4 regions of the Streptomyces sp. YGL11-2 genome follow, and region 2 is predicted to be linked to each of the others. Evidence: riboswitches for the same ligand, from Rfam matches in the RefSeq annotation. Region 2 holds a riboswitch; each other region holds the start of a gene.
What was found. A riboswitch is a leader RNA that binds a small molecule or an ion and turns the genes downstream of it on or off. The one in region 2 is predicted to bind magnesium.

Region 1 (4,599 bases), on a different contig from region 2:
CCATGGGCCTGATGCGGGTCAAGGCGACCAACGGCGTCGTGGTCTGGGGCAAGACCGGCTCCCGCCCGGGCTACACCAGCGGTGTGTTCGCTACCCGCGACCTCTCCCGCAAGATCGTCTACTCGGTCAACCCCACCAACCTCAACGGCGGCGAGGCGCGTTACATACAGCGGATAGCCGCCGCCTCCTTCGGCACCATCGTCCCGACCAAGAACTGACCCCCCAAGAGCCGGCCCGACACCAGGCGGCCTTACCGGTACCGCCACCGGTAAGGACACTTGCTCTCGCTCTCGTCCGCGAACGCGGCGCGCCGGGGTCGGCCGACCGCCCGCACCGCGCCGCGGGATGAGCAGCAGGTTGTTGGCGTGTTCCTTGGCGACCGCGCCCGTTGACGTCAGACCTGGATGTCAAAGGCCACCCAGGAACGTTCCTAGGTGGCCTCTTTGCTGGTGCCCCCGGGCAGATTCGAACTGCCGACACCCGCTTTAGGAGTGGGGTCGAATACCTGATCGGTGGTGCTGGCGCCTGCCGGGTGGTGCTGTTCTTGCAGGTCAGCGCCGCCCGGCCTGACGCTGGTTCCAGCTTTCGGCGCCTCATGTTCCGCCGTCCGCTCACGCATTGCTCACGCACGGAAAGCCTTCGACACGGCGGGATTTGAACCCATGACCTCTTCGTCCCGAATGAGGTTCGGTCAGGAGCGGCACCTGCCTGTTTGATGTTTCCGCAGGTCAGGTCGTTGGGCTCGGCGGGTCTCGCGTGGTCCTGGGTGGGCTTGGGGTGCGGGTCGGCTGCCAAACGGCTCCCAGCGGCACCCGACCCGACATTGTCCGCCGCTTGAGGGCTCCGGTGGCGGCGGACGCTGCGCGGGTGTGGCGCGAGACGAAGGGATATCGCCGTGGCCGAGCTCTATGGAGCGGACAACGCCGCCTGGCTGAAGCCTGAACCCGGCCGGAGCGACGGTGTGCGTTTCGTCGTGCGTCGGGCGCTGCTGTTTTCGGCGGGAGTCGGGGCCTGGTTCGGCAGCGAAGCCACGCAGACGGCACCGATGCCCGCTGCTGTCACATCCTGGCCCCTCGGTCGGGCTCTGGGCATACTCGGCGTCGCCGGTGTGCTGGGGCGGGACACCGAGTTGGCGCTGAAGGGTGTCGTTAGACCTCTTGCCCTTGCGGCCCGCTTCGGCCGCTGATCTCATGGCCGCCGAACATCGACCGGGGCAGTGCCCCTTTATAGGAAGCCAGGACATGACGATCTACGAGCACCTGCCTCACCCGCACATTGCCTCGCGGCATGCTCAGGGGCCGGTGAAAGTCACTGATCAGCTCTCGAAGGGCAATGCGGTGACCCGGTTCAACACCAGGGTTGCGATTGTGATCACGCGGGCGGTCGGCAGCATGTGGTGTGCCTACGCGTTTGCGCTGTTCGACCTGATCAGTCTCCCGGATGCGATCAAGGGCGGGGCGTCGGCCATCGTGTCCTGGGTGGCGCAGACGTTCCTGCAGCTGGTGCTGTTGTCCGTCATCATGGTCGGCCAGAACGTGCAGGCCGCCGCGTCGGACAGGCGTTCCGCGGCGACCTTCCACGACGCGAGCGCTGCCCTGCACGAGGTGGCACAGGTGCAGGCGCATCTCGCCGCACAGGACGCTCTGCTGACCCGGATCGCCGAGAAGATCGGTCTGGAACCGATACCGGTCGAGGAGACGTCCTCGGGTAGCGAGACGGCGGAACCCACCTCGGCCGGCTGATCACGCGCCGCTCCGGCCCCCCGCTGTTTCCCTGGCTGTTCGCCAAAACCCCAACGACCGTGGCAGTGTCTCTTCGGCATGTGCCACGGCGAGGCGGGCTGTCAAGGCTTCGTCAGTTGGTTGCGTTGATGTGCAAGTGTCAGGCACACTTGTGGAGGTTTGAAGAAGGCACCTCGTTCGGTGAGGCGTCTGTACGGACATAGGCCACTGACCCCACGACGTCGAGAGACGCCCAGGGTCAGGACAGGTCTCCCCGACTTAAGGGGTGATCCCAAGTGGCTTCCCCGGTACGGGGATTACGCCGTGCAGTGCCAAAGCTCTGACGAGTTGGGGTGAGCCTGTCCCCGGGGCGGGTCCGCTCCTTGCCGAGTCGTATGGCGCCATCGCGCGCCCCGGCCGGGAGGAGGCGAGAGTCATGGATTGCAGTTGCAGTAGTCCGGGCCACAGTAGGCCCCTGATCCGTATGTCTTTCTCGACCTCCGGTACGCGGTAACCACCTCTCCCGACGCGTTCGCGACCCCTCTTTGCCAGACACCCGTGCGGCTTCCGCCGACCCGGGCGGCCGGGCTGCGCGCTCGCAGGGCGGGCGGCTTCCGTGCGCCGTCAACACCTCTCCCAGACAAGGCATATGGCGGGTTTCGCCATGCCCTTCGCCGCCAGTACCCCGATCCGAGGGAAGCAGCCATGAACCTCCGCCACCGATCGGTCCGCCGCACCCTACTGGGCCGGCCTGCCAGCGTGCGCTGGCTCCACGCCGTTCCGCATCCACTGTCGTCCCCGCATGAGGCAGCGGATCTGCCCCGGGCGCCGGTCCACCGCGTCCGCGGCCTTGTCGTCGACTGCGACTCCCGCCGGGTATCCGTTGCCGGACGCCAACTGAATCTCACATGCATGGAGTTCGAGCTGCTCGCCCATCTGGTCGCCAACCAGCGCCGGGTCCACACCCGCGAGCAGCTGATGGCACTGGTGTGGCAGCAGACCCCCATGGGGGACATGCGCACGGTCGACGTACACATCGCCCGCCTGCGCCAAAAGCTCGGCCCCGGACACCGTGCACTGATCCGCACCGTACGGCAGATCGGCTACGCCTTCGAGCCATCGGCCACGACCAAGCCCCGCCCCTGATGAAGGGACGATCGACGACCGGCTCGTTGGTCTTCCTGACGCCGAGCTTCCAAGGGATACCGTCATGAAATTCCTGCCCCGTTCCCGCCGCAAGCAGACCAGGCACCCCGACACCGAGACGACGGCGTCCCGGTCCCGCGAACTGGTCACCTTCCACGTCCACTGCGACCGGGGAGCGGAGACCAAGGTGCGTGCGCTGTGCGTGCTGGCCCTCAGCCGACCCGGCGCCCGCATTGAGGCCATGCACACCGGTCCGTACGACGCGTTCACCACCAACGTGCAAATGATGGTCACCCTGGACGGCCCGGAGACCGGCCTGCTGGACCGGCTGGTCGACATGCTCGCCGGCGTGCCGTCCGTCCGCGACCTGCACTGGCACCGGCACGACGAACCCCGCGCCCTCGCCTACGCCGCGGAAGGGGGACTGCCCGGTGCATGCGCTCACTGAGCCCGACGTCGTCCTCTTCCCGCCGTGCACGACAACCGTGCCGTTCAAGGACGCTGAAATCGCCGCCGTCACAGGGATGTTGAAGGCAGTGGCCGGCCCCATCCGGCTGCGGCTGCTGCAGGCTCTGGCTGACGACCGGGAGCTCTCGGTCGGGGAGCTGACGCAGCACGTCGGCGCCCCTTACGCGGCCGTCACCCAGCACCTCGCGCGCCTGCGGGCCGCGGGCCTGGTCACGGTACGCCGCAGCGGCCACCGCCTGCTCTACCGCACCGCCAACCCCCACCTCCCGGCCCTGCTCACCGCCGCCCGGCACCTGGCGGCCCACCCGGCGCCGACACGGCCGGACAGCCTGAGTGAGCACAAGGCGGAACAACAGCACACGTAAACACAGCAGCGAGGCGGTCGGCGACGCGGGCAGGGGCGCCCGCGTCGCCCACCGCCTCGCTGGATCGTCCCCGGTTCCGATACAGGATGTGTAGCCGGGCGCACCGGGGTGTGGTCAGTGGGCTTGGTGATAGGGCTCCTTGAAGTTGGTTCAGGCAAGATTTTCGTGACGAGTGACGGAGTGTCATTTTTCTGGCATCGTCATGTATGTGTGACGAGCTTCTGGGCATCGTGTTCCCGCACCTGAAGTCGGTGCGGGTGGAGCGGGTGTTCGTGGAGGGTGGCACGGTGCATGTCACCGCGTGTACTCCGGAAGGCCGAGCGGTGGACTGCCCGGGCTGCGGGACTTCCGCACGCCGTGTGCACAGCCGATACCAACGGCATCTCGCCGATACCGCCATCGCCGGGCGGCCGGTGGTCATCGACCTGACGGTGCGCCGCCTGTTCTGCGACCAACGCGCCTGCTCGCGCCGCACGTTCGTCGAGCAGGTCGACGGTCTGACCATCCGCTACCAGCGCCGTACCCCGTCGCTGCACCGCCTGTTGCTGGCGCTCGCGTTGGCCCTGGCTGGCCGGGCCGGGGCCCGGATCGCGGCAGTCCTCGCGGTGGCGGTCAGCCGGGTCACGTTGATCAGCCTGCTGATGGCTCTGCCCGATCCGCCGGCCACCAGAGCCCCGTCCAGTCCGAGGGTGCTGGGCGTGGACGACTTCGCGTTCCGCAAGGGCCGTACCTACGGCACCATCCTCGTCGATGTCGATACATCCGCAGTGATCGACCTTCTGCCCGATCGCTCGTCCGAGACCCTCACGGCGTGGCTGGCCGACCACCCCGGCGCCGAGATCATTTGCCGTGACCGCGACAGCAGTTACAGCCGAGCCGCCACCGCCGCCTGCCCGGAC
Region 2 (4,599 bases):
GACACCTTCCCCTGGCTCGTCCGCTTCGCCCAGCACTTCGGCGACGACGGGAACATCCTCACCTCCGACGTCACCGGCGCCCTCGACCTCGGCACCTACATCCAGGACGGCTACGACCGCGCCGTCAAGGACGTCGAACGGCTCGACGGGGAGAGTGACTTCGAGTTCCGGATGCGGAAGATCTGCTACCTGCACCTGACGCGCTTCGTCCGGATCCTCCTGGACCGCAAGGACCGGGCGAGCATGGCCGTCGGGCTGGAGGTGCGGGTCCCGTTCTGCGACCACCGCCTGGTCGAGTACGTCTACAACACCCCGTGGTCCCTGAAGTCCTTCGACGGACGGGAGAAGAGCCTGCTGCGCGAGGCCACCGCCGACGTGCTGCCCCGGTCGGTGTACGACAGGGTGAAGAGCCCGTACCCCTCCACCCAGGACCCGCAGTACGCGGTCGCACTCCAGCAGCATGCCAAGGACCTCCTGGCGCGCCCCTCGCACCAGGTCTTCGACCTCGTCGACCGCGACTGGCTCAAGCGCGCGGCGGACCACGCGGCGCCGCAGATCACCCAGGCGTCACGGCGCGGCCTCGAACGGACCCTGGACCTGGCCCTGTGGTTGGAGATGTACTCCCCCGCCATTACGCTCTCCTGATCCACGACGGCCCTGAGCAGGGATCAGTCGCGGATTCGGTCCGGTACGGCAGGTGATGGGTGAGCGATGACGATCGGTGACGACGCGGCGCTGCAACTGGTGATCTCGCTGCACCGGCTCACCCGGAGCCTGCGCAGATCCGCCACCGCGGGCAGCGTCCAGCTGACCCACATCGCCGTACTGGCGCTGCTCACCCAGCGCGGACCGTCCCGGATCGGGGAGATCGCGCAGTGGGTGCCCTGCTCCCAACCGACCGTCACCGCCGCGGTCCTGGGCCTGGAGTCGGCGGGCCTGGTACGCCGGGAAGCCGATCCGAAGGACCGGCGCGCCAGCCGGGTCCTGCTCACCGAGCAGGGCACGGCGGCGCTGGCGGACGTCGCCCGCGGTGAGGCACAGGTGCTCGCCCGGCGCCTCACCGCGCTCCGGCCGGACGAGATCCGCCGGCTCATCGAGGTCGAGCCGCTGCTGCGCCGACTCGCGGAGGCCGGGGACTGAGCAGGCCCGCATCGAGACGCCGACCGACGGCGTCACCGCACCGGCGGTGACAGCCCGGGGAGCGCAGGCCGGATGGGCCGATGACAGCCGCGGACCGACCCCGGCGCGCCTTGGGCCGCGGCAGGAGGTCCCGTCAGTCGTCCGGGTCCTCTCCCCCCGGCTCACTACCGGGGGCCGCATCGATGACCGGTACCGGTTCCAGACCGACCTTCTCGGCGATCCGGGTCAGCAGCACATCCTGTGCGGCGAGGTGGCTTTGCAGGTGCGCCACCTCGTGCAGGGTCGCGCTCGCATCGTGGAAGGTCGCTTCGGAGCGCCGGTCCGAAGCGGCGGCCTGCACGTTCTGGCCGACCATGATGACGGACAACAGGACCAGTTGCAGGAACGTCTGCGCCACCCAGGCCACGATGGCCGACGCCCCGGCCCTGATCGCGTCCGGCAGGCTGATCAGATCGAACAGCGCGAACGCGTAGGCACACCACATACTGCCGACGGCCCGGGTGATCACGATCGCGATCCTGGTGTTGAACCGGGTGAGCGCGTTGTCCTGGGGAAGCTGATCGCTGACCTTCACCGGTCCGTGGGCGTGCCGTGAAGCGATGTGCGGGTGCGGCACGTGCTGGTAGATCGTCATGGCCTGCCATCCTTCGAGGGGCGGTGCCCCGGTCGGTGTTCCGGCCACGACGGGGGCGGCGGCCGAAGCGGGCCGTAGGAGCATGCGGCCGGCCAACGCCGGCCCCGGAAAGCCGAGTCGGCGGACCGTGGCGACCCCGCGAGTGCCCCCTGCTCCGCCCGCACTGCCCTCTCTACCCACAACACCTGTCCCCAGAGCCCGAGTTCCGTCAGGATTGGGCAAGGTTGGAGGTCGGTCCCTGTGTGAGGATGGCATGGCGCATGTGTCAAGGCTGTCGTCAAAGTCGCGTCAAGCAGTTGCGTCTCCACGCAAGTATGCCGGTAGTCTCTGAGCGTTCGAGAAATGTGAGGCACCTCGTTCGGTGAGGCGTCTTCACGGACACAGGCCACTGACCCCACGACGTCGAGAGACGCCCAGGTTCAGGACAGGTCTCCCCGGCCTAAGGGGTGACCCCAAGTGGCTTTCCCGGTACGGGGATTACGCCGTGGAGTGCCAAAGCTCTGACGAGTTGGGGTGAACCGGTCGGATGACTGGTGCGCTCTTTGCCGTGTCCGTTCGGCGCCCGCGTGCGCCCCGGCCGGGAGGAGGCGAGAGACATGGACGGCCATTGCAGTAGTCCGGGCCACAGTCGGCCCCGTATCCGTATGTCTGCTCCGACCTCCGGTACGCGGTAACCACCTCCCCTGCGCCTTCCCGCACCCTGCCCAGACACCCGTACGGCCACCGGCCGTCCCGGGTCGCCGTGCTGCGCGCTCGCAGGGGGCAACGCGGCGTAGCCCGACCTCCCCCGCCGGGAGACCCGGGAGGCTTCCATGGCCGAACAGGACCGACGCGTCCGGAAGCAGCTCGACGCCCCGCACCAGGCGGCCCGACCATGGCCACCCCACCACCACAGCCACACCCCACGACGGAGAGGAGGCGCCGCCATGGCCTTTCCGAACGCCCTGCTGCGTGCCGGCGTCCAACGACTCATCGACCGCACCCCGCCATCCGCCACCGACCCCACCGTCCTGGCGACCGTCCATACCCGCTGCGACCCGGACGCGGAACCCCAGGTCAGAGCCTGGCTCTCCCATGCCCTCCAAGCCCAGGGCGTGGAGGCCGGCGAGACCCGTGTGCTGGCCGCCGAGCCGGACGCCGTACTCCTGGAGGCACACTTCACGACCACCGGACCCGTCACGGCACCACTGGGCCAACTGATCGCCCATGTCTGGCTGCACCCCGCCGTCCACGAACTCCACTGGCACCTGGACACCACCGTCCCCCGCCAGGCCGACACCGTCCCCGTCCCCGCAGCCCTTAGCGCCCGCGCAGGGCTCGCACCGACCGCCACGGAACCCAACCACCCACCGGCCACATCCTGTTGACCCAGCAGCTCGGAGGTGCCCGCATGAAACTCCGGCTTCGCCGGCGCCCCCGGCGCACGACGGCCGTGGTGCGCCCGGTGCCGACGCACTGCGCGCTCCAGGCCGTGTGCGACCGCCGCGTCGAGAAGAAGGTACGGGCTCTGTGCTTTCTCGCGTTCGCGCACACCGGAACGCGGCTGCACAGCCTGCACACCGTCGAACCGGACGGCAGCGTCCATGTGCTCCTGCGGCTGACGCTCACCCCGGACAGCCCCGCCGCCGCTGCCCTGGAACGGCTGGTCGTCCAGCTGACGCGCGAACCCCAGGTGCGTGAGCTGCACTGGCACCTGCACACCGACAAGACCCCACCGACCACACCCTGACCGGGCGATCAGGAGCCGGCGATGGACCGACGAGCCCCGGCAACCCGCCTGCACGTGAGCGGACTTCGCACCGCCCCGCCCACCGGACGGTCTGGAAGTCCGTCCGGTGGTGGGGCCTTCTGACCGTGCCCGTTCCCGTTGCGGACACAATCTGTCCGCGAGGGATGGCACTCTCCCGTTGCAGGCGCATCCGCGTGTGCTGCGCGCAGACGGTGACCAGCGATCCTCGCGGCGCATCTGCCGCGCAGGCCCCTGGCCCCGTCCCATTGGAGAGGCACCCCCATGTCCCAGGACATCCACCTGCTCGACCAGGCCCTGCACCACACCACCCGCCTGCTGGGCAACGTCACCCCGGCTCAGTACGGACAGCCCACCCCGTGCGATGACTTCGACGTACGGGCCCTGGCCAACCACCTGATCGCCGGCAACCCCTACTACGTCGCCCTCGCTCAAGGCGGCGCCCCCGACTTCTCCCTCTTCGCCCAGGACCACATCGGCGACCGGCAGCCCTGCGACGTCTACGCCCAGGGCGCGAAGACGGTCCTGGCCGCCTGGCGTACCGCAGGGGCGTTGGATCGCCGCATGCCTCTGCCCGACGGCGGCTTGGGCCCGCGGGTCGCCGACATACAGCTGCTGGAGGCGGTGCTGCACGGCTGGGACCTGGCCACCGCCACGGGCCAGGACCGTACCGGCGACCCGGACGCAGTCCACGCCGTCCAGGAGCGCTGGTACGGCAACTGGCCCGACGAAGTCCGCGGCCGGAACGGCCTGTTCGCCTCACCCGAGCCCGCCCCCGACGGCGCGCCGGCCCTCGACCGGATCGCCGCGTACTTCGGCCGCAGCGTCTGACCCACACGCATTCCGCCGTCGTTCCCACGGATTTCACCGGAGTCCAGGACCTCCGCCGCCGCCCGATCGTCCGCAGGAGTCGCCCGAACAGTCGCCTCAACGGCCGTTTCCGGCAGCGCCCGACGGGACGACGCTGTAGGGGCGCGGCTGAGGGGCGACCTCAGAGGGGGCGACCGCGCCGTGCGCCGTCGCCCCCGCCCCGGGTTCCGTCCCTCTCCCCCGAAGGGGACGGCCTGGTCTGCCCGTT
Region 3 (4,599 bases), on a different contig from region 2:
AAGCCGACGTCACGACGCTGACCGCGGCGACCGCGGCGGCGCGGACCTCGGTCAGCCAGCACCTGGCACGGCTGCGACTGGCCGGGCTGGTAGCCACCCGCAAGGAGGGGCGCCGCGTGGTGTACGCCCTGCGACACGGGCACCTGCGCCGCTTGGTCGACGAGGCGCTGAACGTCGCGGACCACCAGATCGGCCACCTGCCGCCCCACGACTGAGCTCCTGTCGCAACGGCGCCCGCAGCCATGATTCACGGGCCCACGACACCCCGACGCCGCCAGGACTCGTGAACGTTTCCACGTCCGTGGATCGCTGCCTGCTGTCCGAACGGCGTCATGAACGAAGTCAGCCGTCGCAAGGTCGCCGACGCGTCAACGACTACTGAAGGGGCAGCGCCGAGCGAGAGGGGCTTCACTTATGGCCGCCTCCGTTCAGTGATGCGGTTCCTTGGAACCGGTCCCTGCGCAGGGGTTCTTCGGCGCCGGCTTTGACTTGCGCGGAGGACGCAGCCCGGCGTTATGCCCCTTGCCTGTTCACGCAAGGGGGACGTGCGTTCGATAGGCTTTTTGCTGTGGGGAATTCCCTTCGCGCGTGACCGCCGACACGTCCGGTTCCCGAACCGAGCGGTCACAGGCACGGACAGGAGGCGTGCGGTATGAACCGTCGGCTGCACGGCCCCGTCGCTGAAGCGGTGACCGTTACCTTCGCTGTTCTGGTCCTGCTGGAGACCTTGGCGCTGACCCTCGGCCCCTCCGGCGTCCGGCCGGTGCTCCTGGGCGTCCTGGCCGGCACCGCCATCACCGTCCTGCTCTTGATACGGCTCCGCCGTGCGGATGCCCGGTCCCGGCCGCCGCAGCCGCCCAGCGCGGAGGGCTGGCTCAGCAGCCGCGCACTGGAAAACTTCCCCATGGACGCCGTCCGTCCACTTCTGAACCGGCCGAACGCACCGGACCTCCGCCGCCTCTACGCCGCCTGGACTCTTGCCCTCCTCGGCTACGAGGCCCGTGTCATCGCCCGCCACCTTCACCTGCCCACCGCCATCGTCCGGCTCCTGACCGACGCGACACCCCGGCGAGACCGCACCCATCCGACCTTGGCACCACACGGCGGTATTCCCGCGGATGACCCTCGCCTGCCACCCGTACGCCGCGCCGTACGCCAGGCCGCTCACCGACTCGCCGAAGACGCTCCCGCCCTCACCTCCGCCGGCGCCGAGACGCTGCGCGCCGGGCTCGCGGCCCGCGCGGACGCGCTGCGCCAGGCCGTGCTCGCCGCGCACCGCGCCGGCATGCGGCACCAGGACATCGCCCACGACGCCCATCTGGACTTGGCCACCATCGACACATGGACAGTCTGGACAACCGTCGACCCGAGCACTGCGGCGGTGCACCACAGGAAGCGGCACGGAGCGGGTGGCAGACGTCCCGGGTGAAGCCGGAGGGTGCTCGGCATGAGCGCCGGAACAGCCCCGCGGAAGGTGTCGTACCGGGGAACGGCAAGTCAAGAACGAGTCAAGCAGTTGCGGCGATGCGCAAGTATGAGCCAGACTCGTGGAGGTTTGAAGAAGGCACCTCGTTCGGTGAGGCGTCTGCACGGACATAGGCCACTGACCCGACGACGTCGAGAGACGCCCAGGTTCAGGACAGATCTCCCCGACTTAAGGGGTGATCCCAAGTGGCTTCCCCCGCAAGGGGATTACGCCGTGCAGTGCCAAAGCTCTGACGAGTTGGGGTGAACCAGTCATACGGACTGGTCCGCTCCTTGCCGTGTCCGCTCGGCGCCCGCGTGCGCCACGGCCGCAAGGAGGCGAGAGACATGGATAGCAGTTGCAGTAGTCCGGGCCACAGTAGGCCCCGCATCCGTATGTCTTCTCCGACCTCCGGTACGCGGTAACCACCTCCTCTGCGCGCTCCCCCACCCTGCCTAGGCACCCGTACGGCCACCGGCCGTCCCGGGACGCTGCGCTGCGCGCTCGCAGGGGAGATCGCTGCTGCGTACCCCAACCTCCCCCGCCGGGGGACCCGGGAGGCTTCCATGACCAACCTCACCACCACCCCATCGATTCCCGCGCAGCGCACCGCTGTGCTGGACGACGCGCACGTGGGCGACATCCGTGGTGCGCTGGGCACCATCAAGCAGGACGACACCGGCGAGCGCCGGGGCCTGTCCGCGAAGTTCAAGACGCTGCTGGCGATAGTCGGGCCCGGCCTGATCGTGATGGTCGGCGACAACGACGCCGGCGCCTTCGCCACCTACGGCCAGGCCGGGCAGAACTACAGCACCCAGCTGCTGTGGACCCTGCTGCTGCTGATCCCCGTCCTGTACGTCAACCAGGAGATGGTGCTGCGCCTCGGCGCCGTCACCGGCGTCGGCCACGCCCGCCTCATCCTGGAGCGGTTCGGGAAGTTCTGGGGCGCGTTCTCCGTCATCGACCTGTTCCTGCTCAACGCACTGACCCTGGTCACCGAGTTCATCGGCATCACGATGGCCGCCGACTATCTGGGCCTGCCGAAGGCCGCCTCGGTGATCCTGGCCGCCGCCATCATCATCGCCTCCGCGTTCACCGGCTCCTTCCGCCGCTTCGAGCGGATCGCCGTCGCCCTGTGCGCCGCCTCGCTGCTCCTGGTCCCGCTCTACTTCATGCTCCACCCCAAGACCTCGCAGATGGCACACGACTTCGTGGTCCCGGTCATCCCCGGCGGATCCGGTGAGCTGGCCACGGTCATGCTGCTGATCATCGGCATCGTGGGCACCACCGTCGCCCCGTGGCAGCTGTTCTTCCAGCAGTCCTACGTCATCGACAAGCGCATCACCCCGCGCTTCATGAAGTACGAGAAGGCCGACCTGTGGATCGGTATCGCCATCGTGGTGATCGGCGGGGCCGCGATGATGGGCCTGGTCGCCGCCGCGTTCGCCGGCACCAAGGGCTTCGGGAACTTCACCGACACGGCGGGCCTGATCACCGGCATCGAGGCCAAGGCCGGCAAGGTCGCCGGCGTCCTCTTCGCCATCGCCCTGCTGGACGCCTCGATCATCGGCGCGTTCGCGGTGTCGCTGTCCACCGCGTACGCGATCGGTGACGTGTTCGGGATGAAGCACTCCCTGCACCGCGGGATCAAGGGCGCCAAGGGCTTCTACGCCGTCTACGCCGGCCTGGTCGCCGCCGCGGCAACCATCGTGCTGATCCCCGGCTCCCCGCTCGGCCTGCTCACCCAGGGCGTCCAGACCCTCGCCGGGGTCCTGCTGCCCTCCGCCTCCGTCTTCCTGCTGCTGCTCTGCAACGACAAGCAGGTCCTCGGCCCCTGGGTCAACGGCCCCAAGACCAACGCCTTCACCGCCGCGGTCGTCGGCGTCCTGGTCTCGCTGTCCATCATCCTGACCGCCTCGGTGCTCTTCCCTGACATCAGCTCCAACATGATCCTCGACATCATGGCCGGCTGCGGTGTCGCCGGAGTACTGGCCGCCGGCTACGCCTTCACCCGCCGACGCACCGCCACCAAGGAAGACCCCATCGACCGCACCGGCCGCGACAACTGGCGGATGCTGCCGCTGGAGACGCTGACCCGGCCGGTCATGTCCACCGGCCGCAAGATCGGCATGGGCGCCCTGCGCACCTACCTGCTCATCGCGATGGTCCTGGTCGTCATCAAGATCGTCCAGGTCGCCCTCGGCAACTGACCACTCTCCACCCCGGGTGGCGGCGGGACCTCCCCGCCCGCCGCCACCCCCACCCCATCGACCCCCTCACGGAGAAGGGAGGGCACCATGCGCCTTCTCCCGCACCTGACCAAACTCCGCCGACGCCCGGCAGACCGTCGAACGGCCGCACGGATTCGTGGGTCGGCGGCGACTTGGCCGATGGACTCAGGATGTGCCGACGCGTACGGCGGTCGCTGCCAGGGTGGTGTAGTTCATCGTGAAGCGTCCACCCAGAGAGTCGATGGCGCCCCCAACCGCGTCCAGTATCTCGGCCAGCTGATCGGGACGGAGTTGGGTGAGGCCGCCGGTGGTGGGTAGCAGGTCCAGCCATTGGTCGCGCGTGTAGGACTGCTCCCAGTCGAATCGCCACTGTTCGGGAGCGTTGAACTGTTCGGTCTCGCGGATTTTGTCGGCGCACTTCGCGTATGCCGCCTGGTAGAGGTCGAGCGGACGTCGGGCCGGTTGGCCGTTGAACGGGGAGTCGGGCGCCGCCCGCCGGTAGGCAGCGGCGAACGGTTCGGCCACCTCGGTTGGCGGCTCGTACACGTGCCCGAAGATCGCCAGCCGTCCCCCTGGACGTAGCACACGTGCCGCCTTCACGACGCCGGCGACCGGTTCCACCCAGTGCCACGACTGGGCGGCGATGACCGCGTCGAATGTCCGGCCGGCCGACTGCCAGGCTTCGAAGGTCGCCACCTCGACCTGCAGGCCACGGGCTCGCGCGAAGTCGGCCATCCGCGCATCGGGCTCGATGCCGAGCACGGTGCAGCCGGCGGCCTGGAACTGGCGGGCTGCGATGCCGGTGCCGCAGCCGACGTCGAGCACCTCAGGGCCGGGGCTTCCGGTGACGATCCGCGTCACCAACGTATCGGGGTAGCCGGGCCGAGCCTGGTCGTAGCGTTG
Region 4 (4,599 bases), on a different contig from region 2:
ACAGGCCCCGCCGCTCGCCGGTGTCGTCCAATTTGATGGTGCCGAGCGCGCCACGAATGTCGCCGACATGGGCGTCGTCGAGCACCGCGGTGCGCTGCGATCGAGTCGACGGTGTGGCGGTGGTGGTGAGGTTGGTCATGAGAGCCTCCCAGGTCCCCCGGCGGGGGAGGTTGGGGTACGCAGCAGCAATCCCCCCTGCGAGCGCGCAGCACGGCGACCCGGGACGGCCGGTGGCCGTACGGGTGCCAAGGCAGGTGGGGGAAGGCGCAGGGAAGGTGGTTACCGCGTACCGGAGGTCGGAGAAGACATACGGATACGGGGCCAACTGTGGCCCGGACTACTGCAATTGCCGTCCATGTCTCTCGCCTCCTTCTGGCCGGGGCGCACGCGGGCGCCTAACGGACACAGCAAAGAGCGCACCAGTCCGTATGACTGGCTCACCCCAACTCGTCAGAGCTTTGGCACTCCACGGCGTAATCCCCTTGCCGGGGAAGCCACTTGGGGTCACCCCTTAGGCCGGGGAGACCTGTCCTGAACCTGGGCGTCTCTCGACGTCGTGGGGTCAGTGGCCTGTGTCCGTGAAGACGCCTCACCGAACGAGGTGCTTCCATTCGTTCAAACGGCGAAAACTCTACCCTCACACTCGCGGGGTTACGCAAGCGCTTGGCTCATTCTTGACCAAGCCTCGGCGAGTGCGGCAGCCCAGGGACACGCGACGCCAGCACCAGGGCGATGTTTTGCCCCTTTTGCCACATGATTCCGCAGGGGCACGCGAACGGCTTCATGCGCCGGGAAAGCCATCAACGAGCCTGCGGTGAAAGCCCCGCAGGCACCGGGCACTGGGCACTGGGCACTGGCGTCTTGCGCCGTCGCCCCGCATGCGGCACCAATGCGCCCAACCCCCAGAAAGGGCGAATCGGGTCGCTGATCGAGGGCAGTCAAGCTCGCGTCAATGCGTTGCGTTCATGTGCACGTAAGAGGCTATGCTGCGTAAGCGTTCGAGAAACGGAAGTATCAGGCACCTCGTTCGGTGAGGCGTCTTCACGGACACCGGCCGCTGACCCCGCAACGTCGAGAGACGCTCAGGTTCAGACAGGTCTCCCCGGCCTGAGGGGTGACCCCAAGTGGCTTCCCTGGCAAGGGGATTACGCCGTGGAGTGCCAAAGCCCTGACGAGTTGGGGTGAGCCGGTCGCATGGGCTGGTCCGTTCCTCGACATGTCCGTTCGGCGCCCGCGTGCGCCCCGGCCGGGAGGAGGCGAGCGACATGGACGGCCATTGCAGTAGTCCGGGCCGCAGTCGGCCCCGCGCCCTTACGTCCTCGCTGACTTCCGGTACACGGTAACCACCTTCCCTGCGCGGATTTCGCGCGTCCCCTGACACCCGTGCGGCCCTTCGCCGCCCCGGGCCATTGGGTTGCGCGCTCGCGGGGCGGATCGCTGCCGCATGCCCCCACTCCCCCGCCGGGGGCTCGGGAGGCCCGTCATGACCGACCTGACCACCACCACATCACCAGCTGCCGCACCGCGCACGGCAGTACGCGATGACGCCCATATCGCGACATCTACGGCGCGCTCGTTCCCGGGCCTCGTACATCCGCAATCACTCGACTCTGCCGCGTCGTTCTGCCGCCGCGCTGCTTCTTCACGGAGGTGACCTTCGTATGCCCGTCCTCCCCGTCATCCGCACCATCCGCTACGCAACGCCGTGCGTCGTTCCGGCGGTACGCGCCTGCTCCCGCTTCTTCAGCGAGGCCGTTCAGGTCCTGGGCGCCCCGGCTCTCGCGCGCCCGGCAGTCGGCCACACCACGCTCAAGCGGCTCCGCGCCCGCCGGCACGCGGCCTCCGACTCCCAGGGCCGGAACCGTCCTGAGGCCACCCGTCATCCGGAGCCCTGACCGAGCCGGTCACCACGCTGCCGACACCACGAGACCACGACACCACTACCGAGGTGCCGCCGTGCCCTTCCCGTCCGCCCTTCTGCCGGCACGCGCCGAGCGGATCACCGACCGCACCCCGCGCGCTGCCGCCGATCCCGTCGTCCTCGCGACCGTGCACACGGTCTGCGACCAGGACGCCGAACCGCGTGTCCGAGACCGGCTCGCTCAGGCACTCAGCGCCCACGGCATCGAACCCCACACCCTGCGCACCCGCCCGGCGAGTCCCGAAACCGTGCTCGTGGAAGCCGACTTCACGACCGAGGGGTCCACCATCGCGCGACTGGCTCGGCTGATCACCCTGGTCTGGCTCGATCCCGCGGTCCACGACCTCCACTGGTGCCTGGACTCAGCGCCCCGCAGACGACCGGCGCCACGACCGCTCCGGGCGGGCGGCCTGGTGGTGGGCCCCGAGGGACGCACACCGCCCGGGATGTGAGGGGACGGCCAAGAACGCCATCGCACTCGACATCGCGCCGTTCGGCGTCAGACGAGGGTCAGTTGACGCAGGGGACGCCCCCGGCCGTCACCGCGTTCTTCTCGTAGTCGTCGTCCGACGGATCCGGCGACGAGCTCGACGCCGAGCTCTGGTCGGGGCTCGTGGCGGACGAGGCGGATTTCGGACCGGTGAAGTCCTGGCCGAGTGTGACCCGGACGTGCCCGGCCTGGATCTGTGCGTCGGGCGCCGGCGCTGCGGTCACACCGAGCTTCGCCGCGATCTGCTGGGCCGCGGCCTGGGCACCCTGCCCGTACGTGACCGTGACGTGCGGCTGCGGCGCGGTGTTGGATGCCTGGCCCTCCGTGTAGCCCAGCGCCTTGAGGGCCTTGAGTTCCTCGGAAGCGGCACCCGTCCTGCCGGAGCCGTTGAAGACGTCGACGGTGGCGGGTGCCGCCTTCGCGGAGGACGGGGAGTCCGACGCACCGCCCTTCGCGCCGGGCGAGGCCGCCGGGCCCTCGTGGAACGCGTCCTGCACCAGTCGGCGCATCTGCTCCACGTCCACGATCTGCACCTGTTCGTTGTTCTGCATCGCGGAATGCCCGGCCGGAAGGGTGTGGAAGACGACGTTCCCACCGGTGAGGTTGGTGGCCTGCTGGGCGAAGTCGATCGGATTGAGCTTGCTGTCGATGACCAGGTCCTTCTTCATCACGCCGTAGAGACCCTGCATCTTGCCCAGGTCCGTGAAGACGCCCTGGGTCTTGAGCTTGTGGGTGATCGACGAGATGAACGCCTGCTGGCGGTGGGTACGGTCGATGTCGTTGTTGGGCAACCCGTGCCGCTGGCGGACGAAGGCCAGGGCCTGCTTGGCGTTGAGCTGCTGCGGCCCGGCGGGGAAGTCGGCGCCTGAGTACCGGTCCTTCACCGGGTGCTTGAGGCAGACATCGATCGGCTTGAGCTGGTCGGCGATGTCGTAGAAGCCGATCAGGTTGACCTCGGCGAAGTGGTCGATCGGGACGCCGAGGAGGTTCTGTACGGTGGCCAGCGTCGCCGCCCGGCCCGCCTCCCGGCTGTCCGCCTCCAGCTGGGCGCCCTTCTCCCCCTGTGCGGACAGCTTCTCCCGGCGCCCCTCGTAGGCGTTGCCGTACGCCTCCTTGATCTTGTGGTGCCCCTGGAGCGAGCCGTCGCCGTTGTGGGTCTCGACGAAGGAGTCGCGCGGAATGGAGAACGCCTGCACCTTGCCGCCGTCGGCGGGTATGTGCAGCAGGATCAGGGTGTTGGTGTTGTAGAACCCCTCGTCGCTGTTTCCGGCGTGGAGTTGGTCCTTCACGACCCAGTTCGGCAGCGGGTTGCCGTTCATGTCCTTGCGCGAATCGAGGCCGATCAGCAGCAGGTTGACGGAGCCGTCGAGGTGTTTCGGCCCGCGTCCGAGCAGCGGGTCGAGTGCGTGCGAGATGTTGAGCCCGCCGGAGATCCAGTGGTACGCGGCCCAGGAGACGCCGCTGGTCGCCAGTATGGCGAAGGAGGCGACGCCGGCCAGAGTGCGTCCGACGGCCACCCGGCGGGGCGTGCGCCTGCCGCCCTTGCCGCTTGCGCCGCCCCGGCCCTGGTTGGCCGCCATGCCCGCTGCGCGCCCGCCGGCGCCCGGTTTGTTGTCACGCACCGCTTACTTCCTCACGCTTCGCCTGAGCCGGAACCATCGCACCGCGAGCACCGCGATCACCGCGGCCTCGGCGGCCGCCATCGCCGGAAAGGCGTCGATCGCCCAGTGCAGCACTCCGGTGGTGAGTCCCTTGCCGCCGCTGCCGCTCGTCCTGCCCGCCCACTCCTCGGCAGCCGCGGTGATCAACATCGCTACGACCGGCGGCGCGTACGCAACCCACCAAGCGCCCGCCCGCGAGCACCGCCAGGCCGCCAGGGCCCCGCCGACCAACGCGGTGAGCACGAAGACCGTCCCGAGTGAGCCGCCGATCAGCTCGTCCACGACCGCGCCGAGCACCGGCAGCGCCAGCCCGATCAGGGCGGCCTTCCGGGCGTGTTGGGGCGAGTGCCGCCGCGACTGCTCTGGTGTCCTGCCGCTTCCGCGGCTCCGCGCACCTGCCGCCGCCCGGCCCCGCTGAGCCGGCACTCGGCGCGCATCGCGTGCGGAGGGTGGGGATATGGCCGGGTTCTGGCCTGACATGGACGCTCCGGAGTGCATAGTTGCGCAATGTAGCAAGTATGGTGACT

Region 1: it holds a riboswitch for magnesium, as region 2 does, so the genes downstream of both, ACO1BR_RS15715 (winged helix-turn-helix domain-containing protein) here and ACO1BR_RS34995 (hypothetical protein) in region 2, are expected to answer to the same signal.
Region 3: it holds a riboswitch for magnesium, as region 2 does, so the genes downstream of both, ACO1BR_RS15760 (NRAMP family divalent metal transporter) here and ACO1BR_RS34995 (hypothetical protein) in region 2, are expected to answer to the same signal.
Region 4: it holds a riboswitch for magnesium, as region 2 does, so the genes downstream of both, ACO1BR_RS17725 (hypothetical protein) here and ACO1BR_RS34995 (hypothetical protein) in region 2, are expected to answer to the same signal.

Annotation. Positions count from the first base shown of each region.
Region 1 is NZ_JBNHIN010000011.1:211,964-216,562, forward strand. It holds gene ACO1BR_RS15700 (serine hydrolase domain-containing protein) at 1-218, shown strand, start outside; gene ACO1BR_RS15705 (hypothetical protein) at 896-1,186, shown strand; gene ACO1BR_RS15710 (hypothetical protein) at 1,242-1,742, shown strand; M-box (ykoK) riboswitch at 1,908-2,081, shown strand; gene ACO1BR_RS15715 (winged helix-turn-helix domain-containing protein) at 2,427-2,867, shown strand; gene ACO1BR_RS15720 (hypothetical protein) at 2,932-3,315, shown strand; gene ACO1BR_RS15725 (ArsR/SmtB family transcription factor) at 3,299-3,700, shown strand; gene ACO1BR_RS15730 (ISL3 family transposase) at 3,907-4,599, shown strand, end outside.
Region 2 is NZ_JBNHIN010000048.1:47,106-51,704, reverse strand. It holds partial or broken gene asnB (asparagine synthase (glutamine-hydrolyzing)) at 1-645, shown strand, start outside; gene ACO1BR_RS35005 (MarR family winged helix-turn-helix transcriptional regulator) at 712-1,140, shown strand; gene ACO1BR_RS35000 (hypothetical protein) at 1,274-1,774, opposite strand; M-box (ykoK) riboswitch at 2,121-2,294, shown strand; gene ACO1BR_RS34995 (hypothetical protein) at 2,701-3,141, shown strand; gene ACO1BR_RS34990 (hypothetical protein) at 3,165-3,503, shown strand; gene ACO1BR_RS34985 (TIGR03086 family metal-binding protein) at 3,786-4,352, shown strand.
Region 3 is NZ_JBNHIN010000011.1:220,830-225,428, reverse strand. It holds gene ACO1BR_RS15770 (metalloregulator ArsR/SmtB family transcription factor) at 1-215, shown strand, start outside; gene ACO1BR_RS15765 (hypothetical protein) at 653-1,429, shown strand; M-box (ykoK) riboswitch at 1,562-1,735, shown strand; gene ACO1BR_RS15760 (NRAMP family divalent metal transporter) at 2,032-3,675, shown strand; gene ACO1BR_RS15755 (class I SAM-dependent methyltransferase) at 3,862-4,599, opposite strand, start outside.
Region 4 is NZ_JBNHIN010000014.1:1-4,599, forward strand. It holds M-box (ykoK) riboswitch at 435-608, opposite strand; M-box (ykoK) riboswitch at 1,016-1,188, shown strand; gene ACO1BR_RS17725 (hypothetical protein) at 1,662-1,895, shown strand; gene ACO1BR_RS17730 (hypothetical protein) at 1,957-2,373, shown strand; gene ACO1BR_RS17735 (LCP family protein) at 2,432-4,033, opposite strand; gene ACO1BR_RS17740 (DUF6542 domain-containing protein) at 4,037-4,552, opposite strand.